Regions from separate parts of the Janthinobacterium darwini genome, predicted to be linked through region 2. Evidence: predicted binding sites of a transcription regulator. Region 2 holds the regulator's gene; each other region holds the start of a gene.
The links. The regulator LexA, encoded in region 2, represses DNA repair genes until DNA is damaged. The targets are predictions, from matches to a motif close to ACTGTATNNNNATACAGT.
Positions count from the first base shown of each region.

Region 1: ACQ4WZ_RS16440 (DNA topoisomerase IV subunit B) is a predicted target of LexA. The motif match lies at 5,779-5,796, and genes of this name have one in related genera.
Region 3: dinB (DNA polymerase IV) is a predicted target of LexA. The motif match lies at 2,013-2,030, and genes of this name have one in related genera.
Region 4: ACQ4WZ_RS22830 (putative DNA modification/repair radical SAM protein) is a predicted target of LexA. The motif match lies at 5,478-5,495, and genes of this name have one in related genera.

Region 1 covers NZ_JBNYXX010000002.1:210,946-218,869, reverse strand. Annotated here, with positions in the region: gene parC (DNA topoisomerase IV subunit A) at 1-121, opposite strand, end outside; gene ACQ4WZ_RS16450 (J domain-containing protein) at 169-1,980, opposite strand; gene ACQ4WZ_RS16445 (molecular chaperone HscC) at 1,993-3,702, opposite strand; gene ACQ4WZ_RS16440 (DNA topoisomerase IV subunit B) at 3,702-5,699, opposite strand; gene kdpF (K(+)-transporting ATPase subunit F) at 6,163-6,252, shown strand; gene kdpA (potassium-transporting ATPase subunit KdpA) at 6,252-7,924, shown strand, end outside.
Region 2 covers NZ_JBNYXX010000001.1:571,817-579,740, forward strand. Annotated here, with positions in the region: gene ACQ4WZ_RS02565 (SPOR domain-containing protein) at 1-92, shown strand, start outside; gene ACQ4WZ_RS02570 (CvpA family protein) at 113-601, shown strand; gene purF (amidophosphoribosyltransferase) at 641-2,164, shown strand; gene ACQ4WZ_RS02580 (cystathionine gamma-synthase family protein) at 2,234-3,475, shown strand; gene lexA (transcriptional repressor LexA) at 3,565-4,212, opposite strand; gene rpsF (30S ribosomal protein S6) at 4,488-4,877, shown strand; gene priB (primosomal replication protein N) at 4,898-5,206, shown strand; gene rpsR (30S ribosomal protein S18) at 5,222-5,512, shown strand; gene rplI (50S ribosomal protein L9) at 5,540-5,995, shown strand; gene ACQ4WZ_RS02610 (replicative DNA helicase) at 6,131-7,516, shown strand; gene ACQ4WZ_RS02615 (DUF47 domain-containing protein) at 7,611-7,924, shown strand, end outside.
Region 3 covers NZ_JBNYXX010000007.1:103,932-111,855, forward strand. Annotated here, with positions in the region: gene ACQ4WZ_RS26225 (S9 family peptidase) at 1-1,907, opposite strand, end outside; gene dinB (DNA polymerase IV) at 2,081-3,235, shown strand; gene ACQ4WZ_RS26235 (recombination-associated protein RdgC) at 3,354-4,250, shown strand; gene ACQ4WZ_RS26240 (TonB-dependent receptor) at 4,385-7,123, opposite strand; gene ACQ4WZ_RS26245 (asparaginase domain-containing protein) at 7,646-7,924, opposite strand, start outside.
Region 4 covers NZ_JBNYXX010000004.1:340,984-348,907, reverse strand. Annotated here, with positions in the region: gene ACQ4WZ_RS22855 (response regulator) at 1-2,296, shown strand, start outside; gene ACQ4WZ_RS22850 (TOBE domain-containing protein) at 2,396-3,163, opposite strand; gene ACQ4WZ_RS22845 (sulfate/molybdate ABC transporter ATP-binding protein) at 3,204-3,905, opposite strand; gene modB (molybdate ABC transporter permease subunit) at 3,923-4,594, opposite strand; gene modA (molybdate ABC transporter substrate-binding protein) at 4,612-5,370, opposite strand; gene ACQ4WZ_RS22830 (putative DNA modification/repair radical SAM protein) at 5,511-6,743, shown strand; gene ACQ4WZ_RS22825 (UdgX family uracil-DNA binding protein) at 6,740-7,924, shown strand, end outside.

The DNA.
Region 1 (7,924 bases), on a different contig from region 2:
AATCGAGATAGGCGCGCTCGGCAAAGGTGGATAGGGTCAGCGCTTCGCCGTCGAATACCGGTTCATCCGGCTCGATCGGCTCAGGCTGGGCATCGTCAAATAAATTGGTTTGTGTGGACATGGCGCTTGTTTCGGTGTTAGTGGTTGCGGTTGAATTCGTGGGGCTGATTATGACAGCCTGGATTTGGAAAAGGACTTGCCGTACGTCAGATACATGTAGCGCAAGGTCAGATACAGCACGGCCACGGCCAGTGCGACGCTGTTATGCATCATTGGCATGGCGCGGATGGAAAGAGCCTGACCGGCCAGCACGAAGCTGGCAATGGAGGGCACCAGCACCAGCGGCCACATCGTCTTCCATTTGAAATCGCTGGGGGAAAACAGCAAGCCGGCGCACGACCAGGCATACAGCGTGGCGCCGACGAGGGGGGCTGGCAACTGCTGCGCATACAGTAGCGACAGCAAGCCCGCACAGCCGACCAGCCATGCCGCGCGCAGGCGGGGCAAGAGCGCCTCGGGCCAGCCGCAATCGCCATACAGGCCGGTAGCGCTGCGCAGGGCCAGCGCCGCCAGGCAAAACATCAATGGCATGGCATCGCCGATGGCCAGCGCGGTGGAACCTTTGCCGCTCATGAACATGGCGACGAACAGCGACAGGCCCAGGCACAGGAGCAGCAGCATGCCATGCAGCAGCTGGCGATTGAGCGCATACGCGAGCAGGGCCGACGCGCACAAACCGGCCGCAGTCACCAGGTGCATGGTCTCGCTGCGCTCGGGCAGGAACAGCAGCAGCGCCAGCACGAGATAGGGCACGATCCAGCCCAGTTGCCGCAAGCCGGGCCGCGCCCACAGCACGGGCAGGCGTTCCTGCAGCGCTTCCTGCAGCGTGTCGAGCCGCGCGAACAGCGGCGAGGGCCAGCGCAAAGCATGCATGGCCAGCAGGGCAAAGGCCAGCGCCTGGAAGCCCAGCAGGCTGGCATAGGCGGCCGTATCGCCGAGCTTGAAGCCGGCCGCATCGAGCACACCGGCGAGCATGAAGTGCAGCACGAAACCCAGGCCGCCCGAGGCCAGCGCCGTCTGCTTGAAGTAGCGCTTGGCATGGACGGCGTGTTCCCACTGCTCGAACAGGTCCGTATCGAGCTTGCAGGCCAGCATCTCGGCGTGCTGCCAGCGTATCGCGTGCAGCAGTTCGCGCAGCTGCAGCGTGAATTTTCGGTCGAACAATTGGCGCGCGTAGGCCGATGGCGGCTGCTGCGACATGAGGCAGTCCAGGCCGGGGTAGCTGTCGCGGTTGTCGCTGAAATGGGCGAACGAGCGGTCCGCCCGGTAGCGCTGCACGGCGCTGCGCACCAGGTCCGCATGGCTGCGCGCCAGGTAGGAAAAATCGCGGTCCCAGCCCAGCTGCTCGAACAGGGCCTGGCGCAGCGCCAGGTCATAGCCGGCGCTGGCGCAATAGCGCAGCGCGCACAGGTCGAACTCCTCGCGCACGTCGAGGTTCAGCATGGCGTCGTCCTGCAGCATGCGGGCCAGCACGTCGCTGGTATCGGCGTGGCGCGTCTGCGCCAGGCAGCCTTGCCACAGATTGGCCGCTTCCTGCGTCGGATCGATGGCGACCACACCCCATTGTTCTGGCGGCGGTGCGGGCTCCCGGGCAATGATGCCCCACAGTTCTGCGGGCGGCTCCTGCGCCGCATCGTCGATCACGCCCCACAGGTCGGCCGGTTCCATGGGCGCCGCTTCTGGCACTTCCGCCGCTTCCGCTTCGGCCCCAGCCGATTGCGGTTCCGGCAACTCCGCAGCAAACAGGTGCGCATTGCGCAGCGCGTATTCATACGCTTCGCGCAGTTCCTGGAAGGCGGCCGGATCGTCTTCGGGGCGCGTCACCTTCAGGCGCTTCGCATACGCACGCTTGAGGGCGCGTTCGTCGCCGGTCGGCTCCGTGCCCAGGATATCCCACAGGCTGCGCTGTCCGTTGTGCATGCCACCGTCCATTTACAGGAAACTTTCGCTCTCGACCTGGCGCAACACCTCGTCGAGCGCCTGGCGGGCCTTGCGGATGGTGTTCGGGTCCTGCGTTTCCAGCGCGGCCTGGAAATTGGCCGTGTGCGCCGCCAGATACTGGCGCACGTCGCCCAGTGACTGTTCGTACAGGCGGTCGGCGCGCGTGACCAGGGTGCGGTTTTCCATCTGTTCGCGTGGGTGGATCTTCAGGTCGGCCAGTTCAAGGAAGCGCTGCTCGATCTGTTCCGGCGTCATCACGCCCGCGTTGTCGCTGATGATCATCTTGTGGCGTTCCTGCGTGGCCAGCACCGTTACTTCCGCTTCCAGTACGCCGCTGACGTCGTAGGTGAAGCGCACGTCGATGCCGATCTCGCCCGCCTTTTTTGCGGGTATCGGGAAGCTGATCTTGCCGAGAAAGACGTTGTCAGCCACCAGGCGCGACTCGCCCTGGAAGATCGCCACGTTGATTTCCTTCTGATTGTCGTAGATGGTGGTGATGTTTTCCGTGCGCGAGACGGGCACCACGGAGTTGCGCTCGATGATGGGCAGGTAATGCCCGCCTTCATACTGGTTTGCGCCGACCTGGCGCGAAATCGAAATGCCCAGCGAATACGGTGCCACATCCGTCATGACCACTTCGTCCAGGGCCGCATCGCGCATCTTGAGGCCAGCCTGCACGGCGGCACCCAGTGCCACGGCTTCGTCCGGGTCCAGGTGGATGGCGGGAAAGCGCCCGAACATGCGTGATACGAGCTTGCGCACCAGCGGCATGCGCGTGGCGCCGCCGGCCAGCACCACTTCATTCAATTCCGCAGCGCGGATGGTGGCGTCGCGCAGCGCCCGTTCCACGGGCAGGCGCAAACGCGCCAGCAGCGGTTCGCACAACTGCGCCAGCCTGTCTTCGCTGATTTCCCAGCTGTATTCCTTGTCCTCGTAGCGCGTGGCCATGCGCACGGATGGCTGCTCCGACAACAGGCGCTTGACGCGCTCGGCTTCATCGCGCAGCAACTGCTGCTGGCGCGGGTCGAACAGGCGGCTGCCGGCCGCGTCGCGCAAGCCGCTGCCGTCCAAAAAGGCGTCGACCAGCACCGTGACGAAGTCTTCGCCGCCCAGAAAATTGTCGCCGGCAGAGGCGCGTACTTCCATCACGCCTTCGAACAGCTCCAGGATCGACACGTCAAACGTGCCGCCGCCCAGGTCGAAGACGAGGAATTTGCTTTCCTGTTCCTTGTCGCGGATGCCGTAGGCCAGCGCGGCGGCTGTCGGCTCGTTCAGCAGACGCTCCACGCGCAAGCCCGCCAGCTGGCCGGCGATGCGCGTGGCCTTGCGCTGCGCATCGCTGAAGTACGCGGGCACGGTGATGATGGCTTCCTCGACCTTGTGGCCCAGGAAGGCTTCGGCATCTTCCTTCAGCGCGCGCAGCACCATCGACGACAGCTCTTCCGGACGGAATTGCTGCGTGCCGAGGGTGATCTTCTTTTCACTGCCCATGTAGCGCTTGAAGACGGCGGCCGTCAGCTGCGGGTGCGTCTGCAGGCGCTCGCGCGCGGCGCGGCCAACCAGCACGGTGCCGTCGTCATCGATGCTCACGCACGACGGCGTCAGGTGTTCACCCAGCGCATTCGGGATGATGGAAGCCTTGCCGTCGCGCCAGATGGCGACCAGGCTGTTGGTGGTGCCCAGGTCGATGCCGATGATCATCAGATATCGGCCTCCGCCTCATTGCCGTGTTCCTCGATCCAGGCGCGCCGTCCTGCCGCTTCGCCTTTGCCCATCAACATGTTGAAGCGCGCGGCGGAAGTCATGTGGTCGATTTCGCCCAGAGTCACGGGGAGCAGGCGGCGCGTGTCCGGGTTCATCGTCGTTTCCCACAGTTGCTCGGCGTTCATCTCGCCCAGGCCCTTGAAGCGCGAGATCGACCAGGCGCCCTGTTTCACGCCCTCCTTGCGCAGCTTGTCCTCGATGGCGACCAGTTCGCCGTCATCGAGCGCATAGATTTTCTGCATCGGCTTCTTGCCGCGCGCTGGCGCATCGACCCGGTACAGGGGCGGGCGGGCGATGCAAATATGGCCCTTGTTGATCAGGGCCGGGAAGTGCTTGAAGAACAGGGTCAGCAGCAGTACCTGGATGTGCGAGCCGTCCACGTCCGCATCCGACAGGATGCAGATCTTGCCATAGCGCAGGCCGGACAGATCGGGCGTGTCGCCCACGCTGTGCGGATCGACGCCGATGGCCACCGCAATGTCGTGGATTTCGTTATTGGCAAACAGGCGGTCGCGGTCCGTCTCCCACGAGTTCAGGACCTTGCCGCGCAGGGGCAAAATCGCCTGGAATTCCTTGTCGCGGCCCATCTTGGCCGAACCGCCCGCCGAGTCACCCTCGACGAGGAACAGTTCATTGCGCGTGATGTCCGACGATTCGCAGTCCGTCAGCTTGCCCGGCAGGACGGCGACGCCCGAGGATTTTTTCTTTTCTACTTTTTGCAGTGAACGCTGGCGCGACTGCGCCTGCTTGATCACGAGATCGGCCAGCTTCTTGCCGTAGTCGACGTGCTGGTTCAGCCACAGTTCCAGTGGTGGTTTGGTGAAGGTCGAGACCAGGCGCACGGCGTCGCGCGAATTCAGGCGTTCCTTGATCTGGCCCTGAAATTGCGGGTCCAGCACTTTCGCCGACAGCACGAAGGAAGCGCGCGCAAACACGTCTTCCGGCAGCAGTTTCACGCCTTTCGGCAGCAGCGAGTGCATCTCGACGAAATTTTTCACGGCGCCGAACAGGCCGTCGCGCAAGCCCGATTCGTGCGTGCCGCCATTCGAGGTGGGAATCAGGTTGACATACGATTCGCGCACGATGGCGCCTTCTTCCGTCCACGCCACCACCCAGGCCGCGCCTTCGCCTTCGGCAAAGCCTTCCGAGTCCGGGCCCGCGTACTGCGCGCCTTCGAACAGGGGAATCAGGGTTTCGCCATTCGACACCTGCGCCAGCGATTCGGTCAGGTAGCCGCGCAAGCCTTCCGCGTACAGCCAGGTCTGCGTGTCGCCGGTTTTCGCGTTGGTCAGGGTGACGGTCACGCCCGGCAGCAGCACGGCTTTCGAGCGCAGCAAGCGCTGCAGCTCGGTTTGCGAGATGTTGGGCGAATCAAAATACTTCGCATCGGGCCAGGCCGTCACGCGCGTGCCCGACTTCTTGCCGTCACGCGGAGCGGGGCGGGAACTCAAGGGTTCGATCACGTCGCCATTTGCGAACACCATGTGGTGCAAGCCGTTGCCGTCGCTTTCCTTGCGCCAGACGGTGATTTCCAGGCGCGTCGACAGCGCATTGGTGACGGACACGCCAACGCCGTGCAAGCCGCCCGAAAACGCGTAGGCGCCGCCCGAACCCTTGTCGAACTTGCCGCCCGCGTGCAGCCTTGTAAACACGATTTCCACCGTCGGCACGCCTTCTTCCGGGTGCAGTCCGACGGGAATACCGCGGCCATTGTCTTCTACGGTGATGCTGCCATCCGTGTTTTGCGTGACGGCGATATGCGTGCAGTGACCGCCCAGCGCCTCGTCGGAGGCATTGTCGATCACTTCCTGAATGATGTGCAGCGGATTTTCAGTGCGGGTGTACATCCCCGGGCGCTGCTTGACGGGTTCCAGTCCCTTCAGGACACGGATGGATGATTCGCTGTAGTCGGATGCTGGTTTTTTAGTGGCCATACGTGTTCAAGCTAAGTAAAGACAGTGGTTGGAACGCCAGGCCAGGGCACTGCAGGGCGCAGTGACAACGGCGGCGATAACTGTATGAATATACAGTATATCCCGTCCAGCGTCACTGGGAGAGGGCAGTGCGGCAGGCATGGCGTCCTTGTGCGGACGCTCGCGCATTCTATCTTGTCCAGCGAGCAATAGCGCTACTCCAGGGCAACAACAGTGCGCTGCGCGCGCGGTTTTGCGCCCATTGTGGACGATTTTATGCCCTAAAGCCCCCGTTTTTACATCTTGTTTACAGCTGACTCTCCAGTCTTTACGAATTTTTTAGACCCTTTTGGCTAATCTGCTCACTATCAAAACAAACCTGAATGAGGGTGGGAATGGATATCGTGTATCTCGGCTTGATTGCCGTTTTTTTCGTCGTGGTGGTCGGCTTTGCCGTCGCCTGCGACAAATTAGGGAGCGTCAAATGAACGCGTTTTATGTGCTGGGCGCCGTCGTGTCGGCTGGCCTGCTCGTGTACCTGCTGGTGGCACTGTTGAAGGCGGAGGAACTGTGATGACGACGCAATCGATACTGTTATTGGTGGCCTTCCTGGTTGTACTGCTGGCCGCCGGCTATCCGCTGGGCCTCTACATGGCCAAGGTGGCCGGCGATGGCCCCGTGCGTGGCCTGGGCTGGCTGCAAAAGCTGGAAAACCTGCTGTACCGCTGGTCCGGCCTGCCTGCCGATAAGGCCATGGGCTGGAAAAGCTATGCCATCGCCCTGATCGTCTTCAATACCGTGGGCGCCGTCTTCGTCTACGGCCTGCAGCGCCTGCAGGGCTTCTTGCCACTTAATCCACAGGGCCTGGGTGCCGTCAGCCCCGACTCCTCGTTCAATACCACCGTCAGCTTCGTCGCCAATACCAACTGGCAGGGCTACGGCGGCGAACAGACCATGAGCTACCTGACCCAGATGCTGGGCATGGCATGCCAGAACTTCTTTTCGGCGGCCACCGGTATCGCCGTGATCTTCGCGCTGGTGCGCGGTTTCGCCTCGCGCTCGGGTAAATCGATCGGCAACTTCTGGGTCGACCTGGTGCGCTCCACCCTGTACATCCTGCTGCCGCTGTCGCTGGCCTTGTCCGTCGTCTTCATGGGCGAAGGCATGATCCAGAACTTTTCCGCCTACAAGGAAGTGACGCTGCTCGACCAGGTGGCGTATGAAACGCCGAAAATGACGGCCGATGGTCAGCCCGTGGTGGATGCCGCCGGTAAGCCCGTAATGGAAGCACAAGTGGCGACCACGCAGACGATCGCCATGGGCCCCGTCGCGTCGCAGGAATCGATCAAGCTGCTGGGCACGAATGGCGGCGGCTTCTTCAATGCCAATTCCTCGCATCCGTATGAAAATCCGACCGTGCTGTCGAACTTCCTGCAGATGCTGGCCATCTTCATCATTCCCGCCGGCCTGTGCTTCACGTTCGGCAGCATGGTGGGCGACCTGCGCCAGGGCTGGGCCGTGCTGGCCGCCATGACCCTGATCTTTGTCGTCATGACAGCCGGCGTGATGAGCGCCGAGCAGCAAGCCAATCCCGCTTTGCAGGTCTTGGGCGTGGACCAGCAGGCCAGCAGCCTGCAATCGGGCGGCAATATGGAAGGCAAGGAAACGCGCTTCGGCATCAGCTCCTCGACTCTGTTCGCGGCGGTGACGACGGCGGCATCGTGCGGCGCAGTCAATTCCATGCACGACTCCTACATGCCCCTGGGCGGCATGGTGCCGCTGCTGCTGATGCAATTCGGCGAAGTGATTTTCGGCGGCGTGGGCACGGGCCTGTACGGCATGCTGATGTTTGCCATCCTGGCCGTCTTCATCGCCGGTCTGATGATAGGCCGCACGCCTGAATACCTGGGCAAGAAAATCCAGGCCTATGAAATGAAGATGGTGTCGCTGGCCATCCTGGTCACGCCAGCCCTGGTGTTGACGGGCACGGCGATCGCCGTGATGGTCGAACCGGGCAAGATCGGCGTGGCCAATCCCGGCGCGCACGGCTTCTCGGAGATTCTGTACGCCTTCACGTCGGCGGCAAACAATAACGGCAGCGCGTTTGCCGGGCTGTCCGCCAACACGCCGTTCTACAACGTGATGCTGGCGATCGCCATGTGGTTCGGCCGTTTCGGCGTGATCGTACCTGTGCTGGCAGTGGCCGGTTCGCTGGCGGCCAAGCAGCGCCTGTCGGCCAATGCCGG
Region 2 (7,924 bases):
GCGTGGGGCCGTTCGGCAGCCGCGATGACGCCGAAAAGACCCGCGCCAAGCTGCAAAAGCTGGGCCTGGGCGGCAGCCTGGTGCCGGCGTGATGTTGCAAGGCTGAACGGTCGTGACGATCTTCGATTACCTGGTGCTGTTCGTGCTGGTGACGTCCGTGCTGATCAGCATGATGCGCGGCCTGGTCAAGGAAATACTGTCATTGGTCAGCTGGATCGTGGCTTTCGTCATCGCCAACGCCTATGGCGCCACCTTGGCGAAATTCCTGCCGGAAGCCGTGCCGGGTGAAGCCGTCCGCCTGTTGCTGGCCTTCGTGGTGCTGTTCATCGGCGTGCGCATTTTGATGGGCTTGCTGTCCATGACGGTCGACGCACTGGTGAAGGTGACGGGCCTGAGCCTGGCCGACCGTACCCTGGGCAGCCTGTTCGGCGTGGCGCGGGGCCTGGTGATCGTGCTGACCACCGTCATCTTGTGTGGCATGACTTCCATACCACAGCAGTCATTCTGGAAAAATGCGCTGCTCAGCCCGCTCGCGGAACAGGGCGCGCGTGCCATCAAGCCTTATCTGCCTGCCGCATACGCGCAGCATGTGAAATTTTGAATTTTTTTTAAAATCAGTAGCACAGTTTAGGAGCACACCATGTGTGGCATCGTCGGCGTCGTTTCCCATCAACCTATCAATCAATTGCTCTATGATGCATTGTTGCTCTTGCAACATCGCGGTCAGGACGCGGCAGGGATTGCGACCAATCACAGCAGTATGTTTTCCATGCACAAAGCCAATGGCCTCGTGCGTGACGTCTTCCGTACGCGCAACATGCGTTCGCTGCAAGGCACGACGGGCATCGGCCATTGCCGTTACCCGACGGCCGGTTCGTCGAGCGAAGAGGAAGCACAACCGTTTTATGTGAATGCGCCGTTCGGCATCACCCTGGCGCACAATGGCAACCTGACCAACTGGGAACAGTTGAAACAGGAAATGTTCAAGAACGACCGCCGCCATATCAATACCGATTCCGATTCGGAAGTGCTGCTCAATGTGCTGGCGCATGAAATCCAGGAAGCCACAACGGGCCTGAACCTGGACCCGGAAGCCATCTTCAAGGCTATCACCGTGCTGAACCGCCGCGTCAAGGGCGGCTATGCTGCAGTGGCGCAAATTGCTGGCGTGGGCTTGCTGGCCTTCCGCGACCCGCACGGCATCCGTCCTTTGTGCCTGGGCATTAATGAAACGGAGCAAGGCCCCGAATACCTGATCGCCTCCGAATCCGTGGCCCTGGAAGGCATGGGCTTCCGCTTCGTGCGCGACATCGGTCCCGGCGAAGCCGTCTTCATCGATGCCGACAAGAAATTGCACAGCGCCCAGTGCGCCGACAACGCCAGCCTGAATCCGTGCGTGTTCGAATTCGTCTACCTGGCCCGTCCCGACTCCGTCATCGACGGCGCCTCGGTGTACGCCACGCGCCTGAAAATGGGTGAATACCTGGCTGAAAAGATCCGTGCCGAATTGCCTGACGTGCATATCGACGTGGTCATGCCGATTCCCGATTCCTCGCGTCCGGCCGCCATCCAGCTGGCCTTGGCGCTGAACCTGGAATACCGCGAAGGCTTCATCAAGAACCGCTACATCGGCCGCACCTTCATCATGCCGGGCCAGGCGGCGCGCAAGAAATCCGTGCGCCAGAAGCTCAACGCGATTCCTTCCGAATTCAAGGATAAAGTGGTGTTGCTGGTCGACGACTCCATCGTGCGTGGCACCACCAGCCGGGAAATCGTGCAGATGGCGCGCGAAGCGGGCGCGACGAAGGTCATCTTCGCCTCGGCCGCGCCACCGGTGATCTACCCGAACGTGTATGGCATCGACATGCCGACGCGCGACGAGTTGATCGCCTATGGCCGCACGACGGAAGAAGTGTGCCGCGAAATCACGGCCGACTACCTGGTGTACCAGGATATCGGCGCGTTGAAGCAGGCGATTGCCGACGTCAACCCGGCACTGACGAACTTCGAGGCGTCGTGCTTCGATGGCGTGTATGTGACGGGCGACGTGTCGCAGGAATACCTGGACCGCCTGGAATATGCGCGCCACCATCCGAAGGCGGCAGCGCCGGAAGATACGCCACGTTCCCAGTTGAACCTGAACCTCGCCACCACCGAAGGGTGATGTGGAGCCCGGCTATGGCCGGGCTTTTTTTTATCTGATATTTCTCGCAGCCTTGCGCGCCACTTGATCATGAGCAACAACAAAAACTACGGCTTTACCACCACCATCCTGCATAACGACCGCCGCAAGGGTATCGAGCACGGCTCGCTGCACAAGCCTGTGCATACCTCCGTCGCGTTTGGCTATGGCGATGCACGCCAGCTGGCGTCCGTGTTCCAGGGCAAGGAGCCGGGCTTTCGCTACGGCCGCCAGGGGAACCCGACGGTGTCCGCGCTGGAAGACAAGGTCAACAAGATGGAAGATGGCGTGGCGACGCTGTGCTTCGCCACCGGCATGGGCGCCATTGGCGCCGTGGTGCAATCCTTGCTGCGCGCGGGCGACCATGTGGTGTCGTCGGCTTTTCTGTTTGGTAATACCAACAGCCTGTGGCAAACGGTGACGGGGCAGGGCATCGCCGTGTCCTTCGTCGATGCCACGGACGTGGCCAATGTGGCCGCCGCCATCACGCCGCAAACGCGGATTGTTTTCGTGGAAACCATCGCCAATCCGCGCACGCAGATCGCCGACCTGGCGAAGATCGGCGCGCTGTGCAAGGAGCGTGGCATCTTGTACATCGTCGATAATACGATGACCACGCCCTACCTGTTCCGCCCGAAAGCGGTGGGCGCGGGCCTGGTGGTCAATGCGCTGACGAAATCCATTGGCGGCCACGGCAATGCCCTGGGCGGCAGCTTGACGGACACGGGCGTATTCGACTGGACGCAGTACCCGAACATTTTCGACAATTATAAAAAGGCGGCGCCGGCGCAGTGGGGCATCGCGCAAATCCGCGCCAAGGCCTTGCGCGATTTCGGTGCCTCGCTGGGTCCGGAGGCGGCGCACCATATCGCCGTCGGCGCGGAAACCATGGCCTTGCGCATGGACCGTACCTGCTCGAACGCCCTGGCGCTGGCCACCATGTTGCAAGCGGACCCGAGAGTGGCGGCAGTGCATTACCCAGGCTTGTCCTCGCACCCGCAGCACGCGCTGGCGACGGACTTGTTCCGCAGCTATGGTTCGCTGTTCAGCTTTGAATTAAAAGATGGCATCGATTGCTTCGATTTCCTGAATCGCCTGAATCTGGCGATTCCGGCTAGCAACCTGGGTGACACGCGCACCCTGGTCATTCCCGTCGCCCACACGATCTTCTATGAGATGGGAGCCGAGCGCCGCGCCAGCATGGGCATCGCCGAATCGCTGATCCGCGTATCCGTCGGGATCGAGGATGAGGCCGATCTGCTGGAAGACTTCCGTGGTGCGCTGGAGGGCTGAGAGCGGTGTCGGTGATTAGGCCATGTGCCAGTGTTGAGGCAAACTAAAAACTGGGGTCAGACCCGGCAGGTCTGACCCCGGCACGCAACTTAATGCCAGCTGCGCATCAGACCTACGGCCAGGCCTTCCAGGGCGAACTCATCTTCCGGCGATACGGTAATCACCTTGAAATCGGGGTTTTCCGGCAGCAGTTCGATGACGGAGCCCGTTTTCTTGTAGCGCTTGACGGTGACTTCGTCGCCGATACGGGCCACGACGATCTGGCCGTTCTTGGCACTGTCGACCTTTTTGACGGCCAGTAAATCGCCATCCATGATGCCGGCGTCGCGCATGGACCAGCCGCGCACCTTCAGCAGGAAATCAGGCTTGGCCGAGAACAGGGCGGGGTCGACGTTGTAGCTCGCTTCCAGGTTTTCCTGCGCCAGGATGGGCGAACCGGCGGCTACTCGGCCGATCAGGGGCAGCGACATCAGCAGGGCTGCCGGCACTTTCGATGCCAGCGCATCGGCGGCCGCGCTCGCCGCCGCACCGATCAGGCGGATGCCGCGCGAGGTGCCGGGCGAAATCTCGATCGCGCCCTTGCGGGCCAGGGCCTGCAAATGTTCTTCGGCCGCATTGGCCGATTTGAAACCCAGTTCATTGGCGATTTCGGCACGGGTTGGGGGAAAGCCCGTGTTTTCAATCGCGTCCTTGATCAGGTTCAGGATTTGTTCTTGTCGTGCTGTCAGCTTGATCATGAGCGGTGGGTGCATACTAAAATGCTGTCTATATGAACAGTCTGTATTTTTGTACAGTATCGTCCACTATGCAAGGGGATTTCCGTCTTTTCGGCGAATTTGGCAAGAAATACTTGTCCGCAGGCGGAAAGCACGGTGGCGCACGGGCTTTTCGGGCGCTTGTGGAAGGAATGATTGAAACGTTTGCAAAAGGCGGTTATAATCTTCGGCTGACCTTCCCACACCCGTCTTGACGCCGGGGTGGGCGATTATCAATCCGACCTGAAGGAGTTTGCATGCGTCATTATGAAATAGTCTTTATCGTCCATCCGGACCAAAGCGAGCAAGTGCCCGCGATGATCGAACGCTACAAAGCCAGCGTAACCACCCGCGGCGGTTCGGTTCACCGCGTGGAAGATTGGGGCCGCCGTCAAATGGCTTACTCGATCCAAAAGCTGCCTAAAGCACACTACATCTGCCTGAACATCGAATGCGACAACGAGACCCTGGTCGAGTTGGAAACAGCATTCAAATTCAATGATGCCGTGTTGCGTCACCTGACCGTTAAAATGAAGAAAGCTGAAACAGCTCCTTCGCCGATGATGAAATCGGTACAACGCGAAGACGCGGCCAAAAGCCACCGCACCGAAGCACCAGCAGCCGCTCCAGCCGCAGCAGCAGCTTAATTCTTGACCAGGATCGTGCGCTGAACCAGCTACAAGTAACCGCCATCATTGCCGAGCGCGAAATATTGCGCTACACCCCGGCAGGGTTGCCGATTGTGAATGCAGTATTGCAGCACAGTTCGCAGCAGATGGAAGCAGGAATTGCCCGTTTGACCGAGTTTGATGTTGCCGCGCTAGCCGCTGGCGAAATATCAGGCCGGTTCAGCCAGGCAAGCTTGGGCGGGGTCTATCAGTTCACGGGTTTCCTGGCCAGGAAGAGCCGCAACAGCAAGAGTTTGGTGTTTCACATCATTGATTTTAGTGCAGTCACCCCGACTAGCGCATTTTAGATACAGGAGCCTGACATGGCATTCGGTAAAAAGTTCGACAAAAATAAGCTCAAGCTTAAAGAAAAACGCAAACAGCAAAACCCGTTGTTCAAACGCAAGAAGTTCTGCCGCTTCACCGCAGCTCACGTTGAGCAAGTCGACTACAAAGACGTCGACACGCTGAAAGACTTCGTCCAAGAAAACGGCAAGATCATGCCAGCACGCCTGACCGGTACCAAAGCGCACTACCAGCGCCAAGTTGACACCGCAATCAAGCGCGCTCGCTTCCTCGCGCTGCTGCCATACACCGATCTGCACCACGCTTAATCGGTCAGATATTCCTGGAGAAGAACTATGCAAATCATTCTGTTAGAAAAAGTTGTTAACGTCGGTAACCTCGGCGAAGTCGTCAAAGTCAAAGACGGTTACGCACGTAACTTCCTGATCCCGCAACGCCTGGCACGTCGTGCCACGGCAACCGCTGTGGCTGAATTCGAAGTCAAGCGCGCCGAACTGGAAAAAGCTGCTGCCGCCAAACTGGCCGCATCGCAAGCCCAGGGCGAAAAACTGAGCGGCCTGACCGTTCAAGTTGCTCAAAAAGCTGGTGTTGATGGCCGTCTGTTCGGTTCCGTCACCAACTTCGACATCGCTGAAGCGCTGACCAAGCAAGGTTTTGCTGTTGAAAAAGCACAAATCCGCATGCCTACCGGCCCGCTGAAGATCGTTGGCGAGCACAACGTTTCGGTTGCTCTGCACACCGACGTGGTCGTGGAAGTTGTTATCGCTGTCGTTCCAGACGCGAACGCGTAATCGTCTGCGGGCCTGGCCCGCAAGCGTTGCCGCACGATGAAAAGCCGGGTTCGCCCGGCTTTTTTGTGGCCTTTTTTTCGCTCAATTTCAGCCCTTTATTTTTGCCAGCACGCCGAAGCGGGTATAATTCGCGCCATGAACGCCCCCTCTGATCCGCAACTGGATTCCCTCCGTATTCCGCCGCATTCGATCGAAGCAGAACAATCCGTTATCGGTGGTCTGCTGCGCGACAATGCAGCATATGACCGCATCGCCGACTTCATGCATGCGGAGGATTTCTATCGCTATGACCATCGCATCATCTTCGAGCAAATCGTCAAGATGGTTAACGCTTCCAAGCCAGCCGATGTCATTACTGTTTTTGAAACCCTGACCCAGCTCGGCAAGGCCGATGACGTGGGCGGACTTGCTTACCTGAACGCCATGGCGCAAAACACGCCATCGGCCGCGAACATCCGGCGCTATGCCGAGATCGTGCGCGACCGCGGCGTGCTGCGCAAACTCATCACCGTCGCCGACGATATCTCCGGCACGGCCTTCAGCCCGCAAGGCAAGGAAGTCAAGCAGATGCTTGACGAGGCCGAGTCGAAGATTTTCGCCATCGCCGAAGAAGGCGCGCGCGGCGCCCAGGGCTGGACCGCGATCCAGCCCCTGCTGACGCAAGTAGTCGAGCGCATCGACGAACTGTACAGCCGCGACAACCAGAGTGAAATCACGGGCGTGCCCACTGGTTTCATCGACCTCGACCGCATGACCTCCGGTCTGCAGCCGGGCGACCTGGTGATCGTGGCGGGTCGTCCTTCGATGGGCAAGACGGCGTTTTCCGTCAACATCGGCGAAAATGTGGCCATCGACAGCGGCTTGCCCGTGGCCGTGTTCTCGATGGAGATGGGCGGCGCCCAGCTGGCCATGCGTATGCTCGGCTCCGTCGGGCAGCTCGACCAGCACCGTCTGCGCACGGGCCGCTTGAACGACGAAGACTGGCCGCGCCTGACGAATGCGATTCAAAAGATGAACGACGCGCAGTTGTACATCGATGAAACGCCGGCCTTGAATTCCATCGAATTGCGCGCCCGCTCGCGCCGTTTGTCGCGTCAATGCGGCAAGCTGGGCCTGATCATCGTCGATTACTTGCAGCTGATGTCGGCCAATACGCCGGGCGACAACCGCGCCACGGAGATTTCCGAGATTTCACGGGGCTTGAAAGGCCTGGCGAAAGAACTCGGTTGCCCCGTGATCGCGCTGTCCCAGCTGAACCGCTCGCTGGAACAACGCCCGAACAAGCGTCCCGTCATGTCGGACTTGCGCGAATCGGGCGCTATTGAGCAGGATGCCGACGTGATCCTGTTCATTTATCGTGACGAAGTGTATAACCCCGACTCGCCAGACAAGGGAACGGCCGAAATCATCATCGGTAAACAACGTAACGGTCCAATCGGCAGCATCCGCCTCACCTTCATGGGGCAGTACACCAAATTTGGCAATTACAGTGGTGGCCTGGCGCTTTACCAAGGCGACTAAGACTCAGCAGCACTGGCAATTCCATTGGCCGCCCCCGACAACGGGGCGGCTTTCTGTAGTAAATAACACGACTCAATGCTTAACGGAGAATGACATGTTTGGACGCTTGATGCCCACTGAGGGCAAGTTTTTTGAATTGTTTAACCAGCACGCGGAACTGTGCGTCAAGGGCGCCAAAGAAATGCTCGGCCTGATGACCAATTTCGATGACCTGGAAAACCGCGTGCATGCGATCGAAAGCATCGAGAAACAGGCGGACAAAGTCACTTACGCCACCGTCGAAATGCTGCACAAGACCTTCATCACGCCGATCGACCGTGACGACATCCATCAGCTGATCACGCGCCAGGACGACATCCTCGACCTGCTGGAAGACGCGGCGCAGACCGTCTCGCTGTACGACCTGAA
Region 3 (7,924 bases), on a different contig from region 2:
GTAATGTTGTCGTACGGCGAGTAGCTGAGCATGTAGTCATAGGCCGCCTTCTGGTTCGGGTCGCCCCATTCCAGGTACTCCCCTGTCGTCAGAGGCAGGCTGGCGTCCATCATGGTGTTCATCACATCGACGAACGGTACGGCCGCGTGCACGGCGTGGAACAGTTCGGGACGCATGTTGACGACGGCGCCCATCAGGAGGCCGCCCGCGCTGCCGCCCTGGATGATGAGGCGGTTCGGACTCGTCCATTTTTCGCGCACCAGGTAGTCGGCGCTGTCGATGAAGTCATTGAAGGTATTTTTCTTCTTCATCAGCATGCCGTCTTCATGCCAGGCTTCGCCCATGTCGGTACCGCCGCGGATATGCGCCTGGGCATAGATGACGCCCCGGTCCAGCAGGCTGAGACGGGCGAGGCCAAAGCTGGCTTCCGTCGAGATGCCATACGAGCCATACGAGTACAGCAGCAGCGGCGCTGAACCGTCGAGCTTGACGCCTTTCTTGTAGACAATCCACAGCGGCACTTGCACGCCATCGCGCGCCGTTACCCACAGGCGCTGCGTGGTGTAGCGGCTACCGTCAAAGCCTCCGACAATTTCCTGTTGTTTCAGCACCGTGCGCTTGCCATCTTTCATGCTGACGTCAATCACCGTGGGTGGCGTGACGGGCGACTGGTAAGACATGCGAAATTGCGTGGCGTTAAATTCGGGCGTACCGGCCGCCGTGGCCAGGTAGACGGGATCGTCGAACTGCACGGTTTTCCAGTTCTTTTGCGCAAAATCATAGATGCGCGCGCGGTTCAATGCGCGGGCCTTTTCCATCACCACCAGGTAGCCCTGGAACACGTCGATGGATTGGATTACGGCGTCCTTGCTGTGCGGCACGACGGGTTTCCAGTTCTTCGGCTGCGGCGCAGACAGCGGTGCGCTGACGACGCGGAAATTCTTTGCATCCTTGTTGGTGAGAATGTATAGCTGTCCGTCGCGGTGTTCGACGCCGTAGCGGTGGCCCTTTTCACGCTTGAGCACGCTCTGGAAACTGCCTTCCGGCTTGTTGGTTGGCAACAGCAGCACTTCGCTGGTATCCGTGCTGCCCGAGGTCAGCAAAAAGTAGCGTTTGTCGTGCGTGCGGCCCACATTGATGGCGAACTGCTCCACTGGCTCGTGGTAGACCTGCTGTGGTGTGCCGCCCAGAGCCAGGCGGAACAGGCGGTCCGAGCGCTTGGTGGTGGTGTCTTCCTGGGCCAGCATCAGGGTGGCGTTATCCGCCGCCCAGGCCAGCGATGTCACGCGTGGCATGGTATCAGGCAGCAACTTGCCCGTCTTCAAATCCTTGACATGCAGCTCGTACTGGCGGAAACCAGTCGTGTCGGTGGTGTAGGCCAGCAATTGCTCATTCGGGCTGATTGAAAATGCGCGCACGGCAAAGAATTTGTGGCCTTCGGCCAATTGATTCTGGTCCAGCAGGACTTCTTCGGCCGCCTGGGCATCGTAGGCGCCATTCGCGCCGACAGGGCGGCGGCAGTGAAGCGGGTATTGCTTGCCCGCTTCCGTACGCGTGTAATAGTAAAAGTTACCCTGGCGCGCAGGCACGGACAGGTCCACTTCCTGCATGCGGCCTTTGACTTCCGCATACACTTTGTCGGCGAGCGGCTGGATCGGGGCCGTGACGGCGGCCGTGTAGGCGTTTTCCGCATTCAGGTAGTCGATGACGGCAGGATCGGTCTTCTTTTGCAGCCAGCGGTAGTCGTCCGTGACGACCGTGCCGTGGCGCGTTTCCTGCCAGGCTGTCTTGGCGGCGACAGGTGCAATGGCGGCGGCATCGGCGGCGAGCGCGGATGGCGCCAGCGTGGACAGCACGATGGATGAGCAGACGGCCAGATGGCGCAAAGCTTGATGTGCTATAGACAAGGCGACTCCTTTGAATAGTTATGTCAGGATTGTAATCTTGCCATTGAGAAAAGCAACCGCCGTGCTCATGCGTTTCAACTTGCATCCGTGGGGATTTCCAGCGATACTGTATATAATTACAGTATTCATCTGCATCCTGCCGCGAGGTGTCCTTGACCACATCTGCTCCTACCTTGCCTGAAGCCCGCCGCTGGATTGCCCACCTGGACATGGATGCCTTCTTTGCCTCCGTCGAACTGTTGAAGTATCCGGAACTGCGCGGCGAAGCCGTCGTCATCGGCGGCGGCCGGCTGCAGCAACCCGTGCTGCAGGAGGATGGCACGCGGCAGTTTGCGCGCATGCGCGACTACGTGGGGCGCGGCGTCGTCACCACCTCCACCTATGCGGCGCGCGCGTTCGGCGTGTTTTCCGCCATGGGCATCATGAAGGCCGCCAGGCTGGCGCCCGATAGTATTCTGCTGCCAGCCGATTTTGAGGCCTACCGCGAGTATTCGGCCCGCTTCAAGCAAGCCGTGGCCCATCTGTGTCCCATCATCCAGAACGTGGGCATCGATGAAATTTATATCGATCTCACCGAACATGGCGAGCAGGCGCCCGCCATGGCAGCGCGCCTGAAGACGGCCGTGTTCGAAGCGACGGGCCTGTCGTGCTCGGTCGGCCTGGCGCCCAACAAATTGCTGGCAAAAATCTGTTCCGACCTGGAAAAGCCCGACGGCCTCACCATCCTGCATCCCGAGGATGTCGAAACACGCGTATGGCCCTTGCCGGCAAAAAAGATCAACGGCATCGGCCCGAAGGCCACGGCCAAGCTGGAAGCCTTGGGAATTATTACCATCGGCGAACTGGCACGAGCCGATCTCACCATGCTGCGTACGCAATTTGGCGACCTGTACACGGGCTGGCTGCGCCAGGCGGCGCTGGGCATCGACGAGCGCCCCGTGCAGACGAGCCGGGAAACCAAGTCCGTCAGCCGCGAAACGACGTTCGAGCGCGACTTGCAAGTGGTGCGCGACCGCGCCACCCTGTCGGAAAAGCTGGAAAGCCTGTGTACGCGCGTGGCGGGCGACCTCGACAAGCAGTCGCTGGCGGGGCGCACGGTGGGCATCAAGCTGCGCTTCGAGGATTTCAGCACCGTCACGCGCGACATCACCTTGCCCAGCGCCACGGCGGACGCCGCCGCCATCCTGCGCGCCAGCCGCGATTGTTTGCGGCGCGTGCCGTTTGAAAAGAAAATCCGCCTGCTGGGCGTGCGCATCTCGACCTTGTCCGATCCGGCCGTCGTGACGCGGCAGGCGCCAGCCCAGGCGGAGCTGTTTCCCGCCCTGTAGCGGCATTCCCCATGGATTACAAGCATCGCGCCAGTCCGCGCTTTTGACGGCATTCCCGTGTCGAAAGTGTAGAATGGCGTTCCCCTGGCACTACTGAAACAAACGGAAGACAAAAACTATGTGGTTCAAGAATCTTCAGATTTACCGCCTGCCCGCACCATGGGCTTATACGCCAGAACAACTGGAAGAGGCCTTGTCCTCGAACAAATTTACGCCGGCGACCAGCATGGATCTGATGCGCCAGGGCTGGGATACGCCACGCCCGAATGGTGGTCTGGTCCATGTTGTCAACAAACAAATGTTGATCTTGCTGGGCACGGAAAAGAAACTGCTGCCAGCGACCGTCATCAACCAGGTGGCCAAGGCCCGCGCTGCCGAGATGGAAGAAGCACAAGGCTTTGCGCCTGGCAAGAAAGCCATGAAAGAATTGAAGGAACGCGTGGCCGACGAATTGCTGCCGCGCGCCTTCAGCATCCGCAGCAATGTCTGGACGTGGATCGACCCCGTCAATGGCTGGCTGGTGGTCGATGCCGCCAGCCCGGCAAAAGCCGATGAAGTCATCAAGCTGCTGCTGAAAGCCGTCGACAAACTGCCGCTGGAAAGCTTGCGCGTACAGCGCTCGCCGGTGGCGGTGATGACGGAGTGGCTGCAGGCCGACGATGCGCCTGCCGGCTTCACGGTCGACATGGATACGGAATTGCGCGCCACGGGCGAGAGCAAGGCCACCGTGCGCTACGTGCGCCACACGCTGGAAGCGGACGACGTGCGCCGCCACATCGCGGCCGGCAAGCAGTGCACGCGCCTGGCCATGACGTGGAACGACAAGATCTCGTTCGTGCTGACGGAGTCCTTGGCCATCAAGAGCGTCAAGCCGCTGGACGTGATCAAGGAAACGGAATCGAGCACGAAGAACGACGAAGAGCGTTTCGACGGCGACGTGATGCTGATGACGGGCGAGCTGAGCAAGCTGATGGCCGACGTGGTCGAAGCATTGGGCGGCGAGGCGACCGCGTAAGCGTCGTCATGCCGGTACGAAAAAGGAGCTTCGGCTCCTTTTTTTTCGCCAGCGTCCTTTGCTGACGTATAAAAAAAGCGCCTTGCACGGTGAGGTGCAAGGCGCTTTTACTAAGCCTAGTTCAAAACGTCACATTAGAACTTGTAGCTACCGGTGAAGTAGACCGAACGCATCATTGGATCGGCGTAGCGTGGATCGAAACCAACTTGGTGGCCCGACGAAGCGCGCAGCGACAGCGGCGGTTCACGGTCAAACAGGTTCTTGATACCAGCGCGCAGCGTCAACGCCGAGCTGAAGGCATAGCGGCCTTGCAGATCGACGGTGGTGTACGACGGAACTTCCAGGCGGATCGTTTCCAGTTTCTTGGTATCGACGTTCAGTACCGAAGCAGCTGCATCGGTGTAGCCGTTACGATAGCTGACAACCATGCTGCTGGTCAGCTTGCCCGATTCCAGGCTCATGTTCAGCTTGATCAGGTTGCGGAACGTGACTGCATCGGTGATACCGAAGTAGTTCATGTTGGTGGTCCACTGATTCTTGGTGCCTGGCACGGTGTAGTCAGCCTTGAGCATATGGGTACCGCTCAGGTTGGCCGTGAAGTTACCGAAGTCAAAGCGGTGGCGACCGGTCATGTCCCAGTCGATACCACGGTTATGCGTCTGGCCGATGTTCATCGACAGCGACTTGAACGCAAAGTAGGTATTGCCGGTCGATGGCTCGGTATAGGCGCCGAACAGATCCTTGTACAGCGCTGGATTGCCGAAGGCCTGGGTTTCGCTTACTGCCGACACCGCGTCGGTGATCTTCACATCCCACAGATCGGCGCCGAACGAGAATGCCGAGCTAGGTTCGATACGGAAACCAACGGTGTACTGCTTCGATTTTTCCGGTTTCAGGTTTTCGTTACCGCCTGCCAACTGATTGTATTGCTGGGCTTTGCCGCGGCACAGATCGCTGCCTGGGAATGGGCAATCCCATGGTTTGGCGGTGAAGCCGTTGTTGACCAGTGGCTGGCCAATGTCCAGCATGCTCGGCGCCTTGAAGCCCGTGCCGTACGAACCACGTACCAGCAATTGCTGGACTGGCTGCCAGCGTGCCGTCACTTTGTAGGTGCTGGCGCTTTGGTCTTTACCGATGGACTTGTTCACAACACCGTTGTCGATCTTGGTGATGGTGTCGTAACGGCCGGCCAGGCTCACTTCGATCGTTTTGGTGACAGGTGCCAGCAATTCGGCAAACACACCATAGGTTTCGCGGCTCAGGTCGTAGCGTGCCGAGGTGTTGAAGTTGTAGATCGTGTCGCTGGTCGCGCCGTTCGATGGCGTTTGCTCATATTTGTATTCGCGGTAGTCGCCGCCGATACCGATATTGGCCTTGCCGCCTGGCAGGGTGAACAGTTCCCGCGAACCGTGCGCGTCGATGCCGCGCATGGTGGTCGATGCCGTACGGATCGAACCGTTGAATTGCGAATTGTTGATCAGGTTCTGCAGGGCTGGCGAAGCGCTGCCAGCTGGTACGAACGGGTTGAACAATGGATCTTTTTGCATGGCCTTGAACTCGGCGTTCTTGGCATAGCCGCCCACATAGCGCTCATCGATCGCGTTTTGCGACCAGGTCAGGGCCGATTCCACGTTCCACTCGCCCACTTCGCCTTCCACGCCGACGACGAAATGTTTGGTGTCGGTGATGGTGTTGCTGGCGCGGGTGCCCCAGTCAACCATGCGGTAGTTGGCGGTGACGGTTTTCACGTCCGCTTGCTGCGCAGGCGTCAGGTATGGCTGGACGTACTGGTTGTACAGCGCGCTGCCCTTGGCGATCGTGATCGGCACCGGGTTGGCGGCGATGCGTGCGGTCAGGTCGTAGCGCGACAGGGCGACTTCGGCAAACGCATTCAGGTTGTCCGTCAGTTTGTAGGTACCGCGCGAGAACAGGCTGTCGCGTTTCGATTCTGGAACGATTTCAACGGTCGAACCGCCATCGAAGCCGCATGCAGCTGCGTTGGTAGCCGTGACGTAGTTGGTCGGGCCGCAATTGCCGTTGGCAGCCAGGTACGGGCTGAACTGCAGTTGTGGGTTGGTGGCGCTGTCCTTGAAGGCGACGGTGGCGTTACCTGGCGCTGTCGACGGGCTGGTGCGGTCGTAGATGTAGTTCTTGCCGCCGTTGCTGACAGGAATGTACGACGAACGGGCGAACGAGCGGTCCGTTGCCTTCAGTTTCGATTGCTCATCGTGGCGGTACGATACCAGCACGTTGAAGCGATCTTCATCCAGATCGCCGAAGCCGTAGGTGACGTTGGTATTCCAGGCGTTGCCGCCTTTGTCTTCCGGGCCGCCGTAGGTGGCTTCCAGGGTGCCGCCTTGGACGTTTTTCTTCAGAATGAAGTTGATCACGCCGGCAATGGCGTCCGAGCCGTACAGGGCCGAAGCGCCGTCGGTCAGGATTTCGACGCGCTCAACCGCGCTCATCGGAATGGCGTTCAGGTTGACGGAGGTACCCGAGCCTTGTGGCGCGATGCGGCGGCCGTTCAGCAGAACCAGGGTGTAGCTTTCGCCGATGTCATGGATCGATGCGCTGGTGCGGCCACCCGAGTTGGAACCGGCGGCAACGGCGCCGATGGTGAAACCTTGCATGGCTGGCAGGCTTTGTACCAGATCAGCAACGGTGTTTGCGCCGGTACGGGCGATCGCTTCTTGCGTCAGGCGCTGCACTGGCAGTGCGCCTTCGACGGCGATACGCTTGATACTCGAACCGGTAATTTCAACTTTTTGAATTGCTTCGTCTGCCATGGATTGGCCAGAGAACAAGACGCTGCCTGCCAGGACGGTCAGGGCCAGGCGTACGCTGCGTACGCCAATTTTTTCTTTAAATGCCATTGTAACAATTACTCCGTAGTAGTTTTAATAACGACAAGCGGTACACGAGCACCGCTCAGGCCATCGGATAGATGACCAGCGGTGCGCGTGTACGGTAGGCGGAACCACGTCTGTGGGAGGTGGAAGACTACTTAGCGCAATATTGTTATAAATGCACTTATGACTTGTCGAGGCAAACATTATGTCTTCTAAGAAAGAAAAAATGCACCCTAACCGTGTCGGATTTGGCAATAATTTACGGATACTGAAGAAACTTCAATTAAATTGTTAAATGACGATTTTATATTTGACCGTATCGGTGTTTTTAAAAATGATCAATGGCGTTTTTTTACAACATAAAATTATTCTATTGGCAATTCGATGTTTTACCTGCAATAATTCGTTGAAAGCTGTTGCTTTGCAGAATTAGTGCAAGGTAAAAAAACGTAAAAAAAGCCCGTTGAAACGGGCTGCTTGAATTGTGAAAGATGGTCAGTCAGATCGTTTGCCGGTCTGCTGTTTGCCACCATTCCTGCCATCGGCTTACAAGGGCTGGAACACGCCGGCGGCGCGGTTCTTTTGCACGTTGTCCCAGGCGAAGATCTGGCCATTCATGGCCACGTACACGCCAGATGGCAAAGTTTGCGCCACGCCGCAGGCAAAGCCCAGGTTGAACAGGGCATCGGAATTGTCGATTTCATAAGGAATCATGGCGCCCGTCAAGATGACCGTCTGCTGCAGGTTCGCCGCACCCAGCACTTGCGCCGTTTCGCGCATGGTGTCGGTGCCGTGGATGATGACGATGGCTTTCTCCTGTGCCGC
Region 4 (7,924 bases), on a different contig from region 2:
GAAATCGGTGAACTGGCTGCTGGCCGCCTCGCTACCCATCGAGGACGCCTTCGAACCGTTTGATGGCGTGCTGTACCGGCTGGTGCTGTGGAGCATCCTCGCTTCGCTGCTGGCCGCTTTTGTTCTGGGCTGGGTTACCGTGCGCCTGCTGTCGCCGCTGGTGCGCCTGCGCGATACCCTGCTGGCCCTGCGCACCAGCGGCAGCCGCTTCACGCCCGTGCCAGTGCAGCAGCGCGACGAGATCGGCGAACTGACGGAGGCGTTCAACGGCCTGATGTGCGAACGCGACCGCCTGCAGCAGGAACTCGAATCGCGCGCGGCGGAACTGGAACTGGAGCGCGACCGGGCCGAGGCGGCCAACCGGGCGAAGAGCGACTTCGTGGCCAACATGAGCCATGAAATCCGCACGCCCCTCAATGCCGTGCTGGGCATGGTCTATTTGCTGGGCAATACCAGGCTCGACACGGAACAGCGCAAGTATCTGACCATGGTGCGCGTGGCGGGCCAGTCGCTGCTGGGCATCCTCAACGACGTGCTCGATTATTCGAAGATCGAAGCGCGCCGCATGGAATTGTCGCCCGTCGAGTTCGACCTTGACGAAGTCATGAATACCCTGGCCACGACGATGACGATGAATGCGGGCGAGAAGGAGCTGGAACTGGCCATCGCTGTCGAGCCCGACGTGCCGCGGCGCCTCGTGGGCGACGCCCAGCGCCTGCAGCAAATCCTCGTCAACCTGGCCGGCAATGCCATCAAGTTCACCGAGAGCGGCGAAGTGGTGGTGGCCGTCAGCCTGGCCGAGAGAGAAAACGGGTGCGCCTGGCTGCGCTTCGAAGTGCGCGACACGGGTATCGGCATGACGGAACTGCAGCAACAGCAACTGTTTTCCGCCTTTTCACAGGGCGACCAGAGCATCACGCGGCGCTTCGGCGGCACGGGCCTGGGCCTGGCCATCAGCAAGCAACTGATCCACATGATGGGCGGCGATATCGCCGTGGCCAGCAGCGAAGGCAAGGGCAGCCGCTTCTGGTTCAGCGTGCCCTTCGAGATGCTGGAGCAGCCGGCCGAGACGCGGCGCACGCCGGCCCTCGGCCAGCTGCGCCTGCTGGTGGCCGACGATAACCGCACTACACGCGAACTGATCGTCAAGCTGATCGAGGCCTGGGGCTGGCTGGCCGACGAAGTGGACTCCGGTTTTGCCGCCATCGAACTGTATCGCGAACGCCTGGCGCAGCAGCAACCGTATGACGTGGTGCTGGCCGACTGGCACATGCCCGTGATGGATGGCCTGGCCACGGCCAAGGCCATCCGCCAGGCGGCCAGTGGCCAGCGCCAGCCCATCGTGGTGATGGTCAACGCCTTCGCCCGCAACCACCTGGAAGAGATTTCCAGCGCGGCCGAGGCCGATGTCGTGCTGATGAAGCCGATCACGGGATCGAGCCTGTTCGATGCCCTGCACCAGGCACTGATCGCCAAGAACGACGGCGGCGAGCAGCGCATGCTGCACCAGCCGCTGGGCACGGAGCTGGCCGGCGTACATTTCCTGCTGGTGGAAGACAATCATTTGAACCAGGCCGTGGCGCGCGGCATCCTCGAACACATGGGCGCCACCCTGGACGTGGTGGGCGACGGCCTGCAAGCGGTGGAGCGGCTGCGCACGGAGGCGCTGCGCTACGACATCGTGCTGATGGATATGCAAATGCCCGTCATGGACGGCTTCAGCGCCACCCACATCATCCGCACGGAACTGCGCTTGAACTTGCCCGTGATCGCCATGACGGCCGGCGTGCTGGCGTCGGAGCGCGAGCGCTGCATGACGGCCGGCATCAGCGATTTCATCGCCAAGCCCGTGGTGGTGGAAGAGATGATGGAAGTCATCCTGCGCCACCTGCCCAAACGCCCGCAAGTGCAGACGACCGAGGCGGCCCCCGTTGCCGATGAGGAAGTGTTTTCCATGGCGCCGCTGATGCGCGTGATGGGACGCGATGCGAAAGGGCGCGGCGTGCTGCGGCGCATGGTGGAAGATGCGCTGAACAAGGGCATGACGCCCGTGCGCGACGCTGAAACAGCGTTGCAAACGGGCCGCCACAGCGACGTGGCGCGCATCTTGCACGGCGTGCGCGGTTCCGTGGGCACCCTGGGCACGAAACGCCTGATCCGCGCCGCGTTTGCCACCGAGGAAGCCATCGACGCCGGTCGACTCGACGAGGTGCCGGCGCTACTGGCGCACACGGCGCAGGAACTGGAGCAGGCGCTGGCGGCGGCGTCCGATTGGTTGTCGCGGTTGAAGGATTAAAAGAGTAGGTCGGATTAGCGCTTGCGCGTAATCCGACATGATACGCCAACAATATTGTCGGATTACGCGGCGTGCCGCCGCTAATCCGACCTACGCAATTTACGCCGGCACGCCCAGAATCACGCTGGACGCCTTGAAAATGGCCGTCACATTGCTGCCAAGCTCGATACCCAGCTCGCTGCTGCTCTGGTTCGTGATGATGGCGGCGATCGTGCCGCCGCGCGGCAAATCCAGCACCACTTCCGTGTTGACGGCGCCCGTCTGCACGCGCGTCACCAGCCCGGCCAGCTGATTGCGCGCGGAAAAGCGCGCCCCTGCGCTGTCAGTCACGAGGATGATGGACGACGCCTTGATCAGCGCGAACGCTTCCGCGCCCGGCACCAGGCCCAGGCTCTCGCTGCTGCCCTGCGTGACGATGGCGACGATGTGCTGGCCACCGGGCAATTCCAGGGTGACTTCATCGTTGACGGCGCCCTGTTTCAGTTCGGCTACCTTGCCCAGGAATTGATTGCGTGCCGTGGTTTTCATGGCCATTCTCCGTATGAGTAAAAGATCGTCGGCGATGCCTTCCGCCTGACTGCCCAGCTGACACAGGTAGCGGGCATGCTCGCGCTCGATGATGCGGAAATTGTCGACCAGTTGGCGTCCCCGCTGCGTCAGCCGCGTACCACCGCCGCCCTTGCCGCCCGTCAAGCGCTCGACCAGCGGCTCGCCGGCCAGGTTGTTCATGGCGTCGATGGCGTCCCAGGCGGCCTTGTAGCTCATCTTCACAAGCTTCGCCGCCTGCGTGATGGAGCCGCACTCGGCAATGGCGCCCAACAATTCCACGCGGCCGGCGCCGCCCAGATGCTCTCCACCCACCGTCATCCATACCGAGCCTTGCAGGCCGATTTCCGCTGTCGCTGATTTATCCAATGCGTTCACCCAAAGCCATGTGTTCTTCCCCGTTATCGATCTGTCCGTCGCGCAAGTACAGCACATGCTCGCCCAGGATGCGCGCATCTTCCGGATCGTGGGTGATCAGGATCATGGGCACGTCCAGGCGTTGCTGCCACTGGCTCAGTTCCAGACGCATTTTGACACGCAGGGCCGGATCGAGGGCGGCAAAAGGCTCGTCGAGCAGCAGCGCGGCCGGCTCGGCCACGAGCGCCCTCGCCAGCGCCACCCTTTGGCGCTGGCCACCGGACAACTCGTCGGGAAACTGGTGCGCCAGTTCCTGCAAATGAAATGCGGCTAGCCAATGCTCGACCTTGGCCAGCTTTTCGCGCGCGCGCGGGTTGAACCAGCCCCGCGCCAGGCCAAAGCCCACGTTCTGGCGCACCGTCAGGTGCGGGAACAGCGCGTAATCCTGGAACAAATACGCCACGTTGCGTTGCTGCGGCGGCAAATTGATGCCAGCGGCCGAATCGAACAGGGTGCGCCCGTTCAGGCGGATATGGCCGGCGTCAGGCGTGAAGAGTCCGGCAATGGCTTTCAGGGTCATGCTCTTGCCGGCGCCAGACGGGCCATACATGGCGATGCGCTGACACTCGGACGTGCATTTCACCTGCAAGTCGAAGCGGCGTTTGCCGGAGCGCAAGGTGGCGCGAAGGTCGAGGTCGAGTTGCATAGGCGTCGTCATTGGCGTCATTTGTGCGCGATGCGCCCGGGCGCCAGGCGGCCAGCCGACAGCAGCACCACGATACAGACAAAGGAAGTGATCAGCACCAGGGTGTTGGCCACGTCGTCCTGGCCCGCCTGCACGGCTTCATACACGGCCACCGACAGGGTTTGTGTCTTGCCGGGGATGCTGCCGGCCACCATCAGGGTGGCGCCAAACTCGCCCAGCGCGCGCACAAAGCCCAGCAGCACGCCAGCGAGGATGCCACGCCAGGCCAGCGGTAAGGTTACACGGAAAAAGATGGCGATTTCAGAAATGCCCAGCACGCGAGCCGCCTGCTCCAGCTGGCCGTCGACCGCCTCGAAGGCGGCCCGCGCCGGCTTGAAGACGAGGGGAAAAGCCACCACCGTGGAAGCGATCACGGCGCCCTGCCAGGTAAAGATCAGGTTAATGCCGAAGTTATCCTGCAGCCAGATGCCCAGGGTGCCGCGCCGGCCCAGCAGCACCAGCAGATAGTAGCCGAGCACGGTGGGCGGCATCACCATCGGCAGGGTCAACAGGGCGTCGAGCAGCTCGCGCCCGGGAAAACGCGCGCGCGCCAGCAGATAGCCCGTACCGATGCCGAGCAACAAATTGAGCGCCGTGGCCCAGGCCGCTACTTTGAGCGACAGGGCCAGCGCGGTCCAGGCGATATCCATGCGGGCGCGTGCTTAAATTATGGCTTCTTGAAACCGTACTTGGCGAGAATGGCTTGCGCCGGTGCCGTTTGCAGGTAGCTGACGAAGCGCTTCGCTTCGGCGGCATTGCTGCTGCCCTTGATGGTGGCAATCGGGTACAGCACGGGCGCCTCCAACGGCACGTCCATTACCACGTTCACTTTATCCTTCATGATGGCCGCGTCGGTGGCGTAGACAAAGCCTGCATCGACTTCGCCGCGCGCCACGTAGTCGAGCGACTGGCGCACGTTCTGCGTGCCGATGGCTTTAGTCTGCACGGCTTGCCACAGATTCGCCTTTTTCAGCGCGCCTTCCGAATAGCGGCCAACGGGCACGCTGGCCGGGTTGGCGATGGCCACGCGGGTCACGCCCTTGTGCGTCAGGTCGCTCAAGCTCTTGATGCCCAGCTTGCTGTCGTGCGGCACGATCAGCACCAGGCTGTTGCCGACGAAGTCCATGCGGTCCGCCGGCAGCACCAGGCCCTGCTTTTGCGCCGCATCCATGGTTTCCTGATCGGCCGAGGCAAATACGTCCACGGGCGCGCCCTTGACGATCTGCTGCAGCAGCACGCCCGAGGCGGCAAAGTTCAGGGACACCTTGCTGCCCGGATACTGCGCCTCATAGCCTTGCGCCGCATCCTTGAACGCATTCGTCAGGCTGGCCGCGGCCGACACCACCACTTCGCCGGCAAAAGCGGAGGTGGTGGCGGTAGCGAGAAGAGCGGTGCCAAGCAGGCGGGCGGGCGAGGTGAGACGCATGATCGTATCCTTGTAAGTGAACGGTGAACAAGGAGCGTAATATACACCGATATACAGCGTTCTGCCATGGCACAAGTCAAGCCAGCACAAAGTGCATTCCCTGATATACTGTATATAAACACAGTATATTGAGGCACCCCATGGAACTGACGGACAAGCTGGAAATCCTGGCCGACGCGGCCAAGTACGACGCGTCCTGCGCCAGCAGCGGGGCGCCCAAACGCGATTCCATCGGCAAGGACGGCTTTGGCGCCACCTCCGGCATGGGCATCTGCCACAGCTACACGCCGGACGGGCGCTGCGTTTCGCTGCTGAAAGTGCTGCTGACCAATTACTGCCTGTACGATTGCCAGTACTGCGTCAACCGCCGTAGCTCGAACGTGCCGCGCGCGCGGTTTACGGTGGCCGAGGTGGTCAAGCTGACGAGCGACTTTTACCTGCGCAACTATATCGACGGCCTGTTCCTCAGCTCCGGCATCATCCAGTCGGCCGACTACACGATGGAGCAGCTGGTGCAGGTGGCGCGCGAGTTGCGCGAGGTACACCAGTTCCGCGGCTATATCCATCTGAAAACCATCCCCGACGCCGATCCGGCCCTGATCGCGCAGGCGGGCCGCTATGCCGACCGGCTCAGCGTCAATATCGAACTGCCGACGCAAGACAGCGTGCAAAAGCTGGCGCCGGAAAAAAGCGTGCATACGATTAAACTGGCAATGGGCGCCATCCGCCGCAAGCTCGATGAGAAAGCGGAAGAACCGCGCTCGCCGCGCTTCGCGCCGGCCGGGCAAAGCACGCAAATGATCGTCGGCGCCGACGCCAGCGACGACCAGCAAATTCTCTCCACTGCCGAGACCTTGTACGGCAGCTACAAGCTCAAGCGCGTCTACTACTCGGCTTTCAGCCCGATCCCCGACAGCCCGAAAAGCGTGCCGCTCGCGCCGCCCCCGATGCTGCGCGAACACCGGCTGTATCAAGCCGATTTCCTGCTGCGCAGCTATGGTTTCCAGGCCAGCGAACTGCTGCCCGCCACGGGCGGCAATCTGGCGCTCGATATCGATCCCAAGCTGGCCTGGGCGCTGGCGCACCGCGAACATTTTCCGCTGGACTTGAACCGTGCGGCGCAGCACATGATCGCCCGCGTGCCCGGCATCGGCCTGCGCAACGCGCAGCGCATCGTCGACCTGCGCCGGCTGCGGCAAGTGCGCTACGCCGACTTGTCGCGCCTGCGCTGCAGCATGAAGAAAATCGCCCCCTTCATCATCACGGCCGACTACTTTCCCGCGCGCGATACCACCGCCTCCGAACACCTGCGCCGCGCCATGGCGGAAGCGCCGCAGCAGATGAATTTATGGCCGGAGCTGCAGGTCGCATGAGTACAGTGGTGCGGCTGGCGCAGTCGTTCGACGAGTGGCGCGCGGCCGCACGTGAACTGATCGCGCGCGGCGTGCCGCCTGCCGACGTGGCCTGGCAATCGCAACCCGGCGATGGCGACCTGTTTTCCTCCACGCCGGAGGCAACGGATAACAGCGCTCCGCTGCTGCGCCTGCCCCGTCCCCTGGTCGAATTGCTGGAAGGCGCCGCCTGTTTCAACGTGCATGACCGCTGGGCATTCTTATATCAAGTGCTCTGGCGCTGGCAGCTGGGCCAGCACGACGTGATGTCGTCTGCCGATACGGACGGCGCGCGCCTGCACGCGATGGCCAAGGCCGTGCGCCGCGAGGAGCACGACATGCATGCGTATGTACGCTTCCGCGAACGCAGCGAGGCCGAGGGCGCCCCCCGCTTCGTTGCCTGGTTCGAACCCACGCACGACGTGCTGCCGCAAGTGGCGCGCCACTTCGCGCGCCGCATGGGATCTACCAGCTGGATGATCGCCACGCCCCAAGCCAGCATGCTGTGGGATGGCGCATCCTTGCATGCGGGACCGGCGCTGCTGCGCGGCGCTGCCGATATCGACGATGCCGGTGAAGCCCTGTGGCTGACCTACTACCGCAGCATCTTCAATCCCGCGCGCGTGAATGCGGATTTGCTGCATAGCCATATCCCCTCGCGTTTCTGGAAAAATCTGCCGGAAGGCGCCATCGTGCCTGCCATGCTCAGCGGCGCCGCCAACGGCGAACGGCGCACGGGCCAGACGGCCAGCGTAGGCCAGCGCAGCGGCGCCACCATGATCCCGATTGCCGCCGGGCGCGCCCAGCCAGCGCGCGAACTGCCCACCACCTTGGACCAGTGCCGCCGCTGCGAGCTGTGGCAGCACGCCACGCAAGCCGTGCCCGGCGTCGGGCCGCTACAGGCGCGCATCATGCTCGTCGGCGAACAACCGGGCGACCAGGAAGACCTGGCGGGCTTGCCGTTCGTTGGCCCGGCTGGCGCGCTGCTGGACCAGGCGATTCACGATGCGGGCATGGCGCGCGACAGCATCTATCTGACCAACGCCGTCAAGCATTTCAAGTGGGAACCACGCGGCAAGCGCCGCTTGCACAAGACACCCGCGCAACGCGAAATCCTCGCCTGCCATGGCTGGCTGGAAGAAGAGATCGAGCGTGTCAAACCA